2 regions of the Desulfosporosinus acidiphilus SJ4 genome follow, and region 1 is predicted to be linked to the other one. Evidence: riboswitches for the same ligand, from Rfam matches in the RefSeq annotation. Region 1 holds a riboswitch; the other holds the start of a gene.
The links. Region 1 has a riboswitch for cyclic di-GMP ahead of DESACI_RS04060 (ATP-binding protein). Riboswitches for the same ligand answer to the same signal wherever they lie in the genome.
Positions count from the first base shown of each region.

Region 2: another riboswitch for cyclic di-GMP. It lies ahead of DESACI_RS08115 (methyl-accepting chemotaxis protein); the one in region 1 lies ahead of DESACI_RS04060 (ATP-binding protein).

Region 1 covers NC_018068.1:878,344-880,547, forward strand. The annotation lists gene DESACI_RS04055 (pyridoxamine 5'-phosphate oxidase family protein) at 30-419, shown strand; cyclic di-GMP riboswitch class II at 765-849, shown strand; gene DESACI_RS04060 (ATP-binding protein) at 1,135-2,166, shown strand.
Region 2 covers NC_018068.1:1,763,344-1,765,547, forward strand. The annotation lists gene DESACI_RS08110 (DMT family transporter) at 1-292, opposite strand, end outside; cyclic di-GMP riboswitch class I at 596-678, shown strand; gene DESACI_RS08115 (methyl-accepting chemotaxis protein) at 797-1,945, shown strand; gene DESACI_RS24495 (hypothetical protein) at 1,974-2,126, shown strand.

The sequences.
Region 1 (2,204 bases):
GAGGTATGGCTTGAAAGGAGTAAAGATCAATGGAAACAGTATTCGAGTTTTTTAAAAACAACCAGGTTTTCTTTATTGCAACAATGGATGGTGATCAGCCGAGAAACCGCCCCTTTGGAGCGGTAGCAAAATTTGAGGGCAAGCTGTATATATGCACAAACAATACAAAGAACGTATTTAAACAAATTGAAAAGAACACTAAAATCGAAATTGCTGCCTTAAACAAAGATGGCGGCTGGTTTCGCTTAGAAGCAAAGGCGATCGTTGATAAAAGACCGGAAGCAAAACAAGCTATGCTTGACCAGAATCCTTCACTTACAAAAATGTACAAAGTTGATGATGGAGTTTTTGAGGTGCTGTATTTTGAAGATGCAACGGCAACATTTATGACAACTGAGCCCAAAACCATTAAATTCTAAACTTAAAGGGATGTAATAGTGTTCCTGCTGTATGCAGGGGGACAAAAAGGTTCTTTGTTTATCCGATGTACTTTACATTTATCGTATATTAGACCTTTCACTATCCCTTTTACCATTACAATACCGTTATACTTTAATATTTAATAATGGAGTACGCTGCATTAAACTTTTTTTAATGCAGCGTATGCTTTTCTCTAAAATAAAGTATTAATATAAGTCGTATACTAATCAAACAAAACTTTTTCTTCCACTAGTTACATAATGTGACAAATTAGAACAGTATATCTATGTTATACTACACATAAAGAGTTTTAGAACAAAAATGTTTATTTTTTGCTAATTTAATACAAATTAGGAAGTTTAGAAACATGTATTATAATTTGGGCGCTTTATACATGTGGAACAAGTAGCGCAACCGGCCTGGTTTTATGAATAAACCAGGCTTTTCACTTGGGAAGATTATCTTCGTCCAGCCATAAGAAGAATCCTATAATATTGAGGGAGAAAAAGATGAAAGAAAGAAAATTTATAGTCCTAGGACTCCTAATTGGACTTATTCTTTTTTGCTTTGACAGATGGCTTGATTCTCATAATCATTCACTAAGAATTTCCTGGATACTCGTTATTTTGGGGGGGGGTAACGGGTAGTCTCTTAATAAAGATCAATAATGAGCAAAGAAAAAAAAGTGAAGCAATCAAAGAGGATCATCAACGGATGCTCGATTTGTTGAACAGTCTGCCGGGTATAGTCATTGTAGTGGAAGAAAATTATAAGGTTCGTTTCGCAAATCGCAATTATAACAGAGAATTTGGTGAGGATCACGTTGAGTTCTGTTACAATATGTTTGGAAGGACAACCCCTTGTGAGAACTGTAAGATAAATGAAGTGTTTGTTGAAGGACGGCCTATGGAAAATGAGGATACTTTCTATAACGGAGAAATTTACGAAGCCAAATATCAGCCATTTAGAGATATTGATGGAACAAGACTTGTCATAAAAACCCTTTACAATATTACAGAGCGAAAAAAGGGAGAGCAAGAACTGTCTCGCCTGCATCGAGAAATGGCACATCTAGAACGTCTGAATTTAGTGGCCCAAATGGCCGCAGGGATAACCCATGAAATTAGGAATCCGATTTCGGTGGTACGGGGATATCTCCAGTTTCTTGGGTCTAAACCGGAGTTTCAATTACAAGGTCAGATATTTGAGCTAATGATTAATGAACTTGATCGAGCCAATTCGATTATCTCGGATTACTTGGCAATATCAAGAAATTCCACGAAAGGGCTCCAATACTTTAATATCAACAAAATTTTAAGACATCTATATCCATTGCTTGAGGCAGACTCAGGTTCTCAGGATAAACAAATAGAATTTAATACCAGAGAAACCCCTAATACTATGCTCAATCCGGATGAAATCTCACAATTAGTGCTTAATTTATGTCGTAACAGCTTAGAGGCAATGAAAGCAGGGGGAACGCTAACTATTCAGACATATGTTGAGAACGAATTTGTGATCCTATGTATTGAGGATGAGGGCGGAGGTATCCCAACAGAACAATTGGACAGAATTGGTACACCTTTTTTTACGACAAAAGAGAACGGAACAGGATTAGGCCTGAGCATCTGTTACGATATCGCTTTTCGTCATAATGCTTCTATTGACTTTAAGAGCAGTCCCAGGGGAACAACTTTTTTTGTTCGTTTTCCGCTAGTCAAAGAAGTAACAAGTTTATCGCACTGATAATCATTAATCTGCCAACTAAGCAGATTGATTTTCCC
Region 2 (2,204 bases), 880 kb from region 1:
CACCCATCTGCGCAGTTGATAGCTTTGTTCCTAGAAATTGAGTCCAGATCGATATAGCATAGCCGGTTAGGCCAATAGCCAGTATCAATGGAATGTCTCGCCTTCGTATATGCCAGGATTGATGCGTTAAGACAGACATCGCTGTAAGGACCACCAGGGCAATGACATAACGGAGCCAGACTAATTCTAAGGGTGATATAAAACTTAGCACGACTTTACTTATAACATACATGCCGCCCCAAATAGTTGCTGCTAAAGCTAGGTATAATGAGCCTAGTTTGTTATTTGACACAGTAGTTCCCTCCGTCTTTAAAATTGCATCGGTATTCCAGACGGAAGAGCATATCATCATCAATCCGTCAGGAAAGAAGTTCCGCCGGCACATCATTTTCAAATAGTGGTGTAAAATACATTATTAAGTCACCTCCATAGTGATTTAAATATGTTCGCGATTAGAAAAGGATTCTCCTCTAAGGAATTGAGATTATTGAATGCGAAAAGAACGTTGCCCTAAAGTATTACTATAAATTGAAATATTCCCTATATTTTTATTAATATCAACATTCGATTACATTCTTGTGCTATAATATACAATAAAAGACAAAGGCAAACTTGGTGAAAGCTAAGGACGCAAAGCCACGGGTCTTTCTATTAACGAAAGATAGCCGGGTTGCACAATAGTGTTTTGAATGTCTTTGTCGTCAAGAATATAAACCTTGGCGGCATTGCTTTTGCCTAGCGCTGAATAGCTTGAACCAAAACGCTGATTTGGTAACAAGAATAGGAGAGATATGAGATGATAGCTTTTGCAGGCGTTGAGGCATGTAAGATCATGGCTGAATTATTAGCCAATTTAATTCCCGGCGGCGCATTGTTTGGCGTTGTGGAACATGATACGTTTGTTTGGGTAAAAACATCGGACTCATTTTCCTTAGACATTTTTAAAGTTGGCAACAAGCTAAACGAGGATACCACGACAATGCAAGCAATACGAGAAAAAAAGGTTGTAACACAGAATGTTCCTCGTACTGTTTATGGCATGAGAGTTTTCATCGTCTCAATTCCTATCATCGAAGAGAACGGCAATATTTGGGGAGCTTTTTCTATCGCATTGCCTAAATTGCACCCAGTCGCTGCTGCTTTTGGAGATTTTGCCCCGATTTTATCAGAAATGTTCCCGGAAGGGGCTTTTATATACATGTCGGATTTGACAAAAATCGCTTACACCCAGGCCTCGCAGAAATTTGATATGCCGTCTATCACCGTAGGTTATGAACTAAAAGAAACGGATATTGCCTATCGGGCGCTTAAGACCAAAAAACCTATTATTGAAGAGATTGATGCCACGAAATATGGGCAACCGCTTACGATTGCTAATTTCCCACTGTATGATGATGAAAAGAAAAATCTCGTGGCTACCTTAGGAATTGTAACTCCGAAGAAAACAGCGGTTACCTTGCGTGAGGTGTCGCATAATCTTGAAAGCAGCTTGGAAGGCATCGCTGCAGCAATAGAGGAACTTTCGGCTTCTGCTTCGGAAATTCACTCCAATGAAGGAGCACTTAATGCGGATATTAAAGGAATAATTAATATATCGGAGGAGATTAACAAAGTATCGGCTTTTATTAAGAAGATTGCCGATGAAACACAAATGTTAGGTTTGAACGCTTCTATCGAAGCAGCTCGAGCGGGCGATGCAGGCAGGGGATTTGGCGTTGTTGCCGAAGAGATTAGAAAGCTTTCCGCTCAATCCAAGAGCACGGTTCCCAGAATCAAACAATTGACAGATACTATAAAACAGAACGTTGAAGAAGCAAGCCGTAAAAGTACGATGTCCCTGGATGCCAGTCAAGGACAAGCTGCCGCTTCTGAAGAAATTTCTGCAAGTATTGAAGAAATTACGTCCATGTCGATGGAATTAAATAAATTAGCGAGGTCTTTATAACATTGAACCCAGGGGCTTCGGTGGCGGAATGATAGTACATATAGATAACCTTGATGCAGAACTTGCCTTGGTTGAGCAAAAAATCTCCAAAATTGAACTTGTCCGGCAAGATATTCTTGACTTAAAGAAGCGGGCCCAGGCACTATTCGAAACAATGACCAGAGAAGAAATTAAGGATTAGATATGTCTCTTCTAAATGTATCTCTTCAGCCGTGGTCGAGATATTCGAGACTAAAAGCAGGATTAGTGGGGAAGGAGA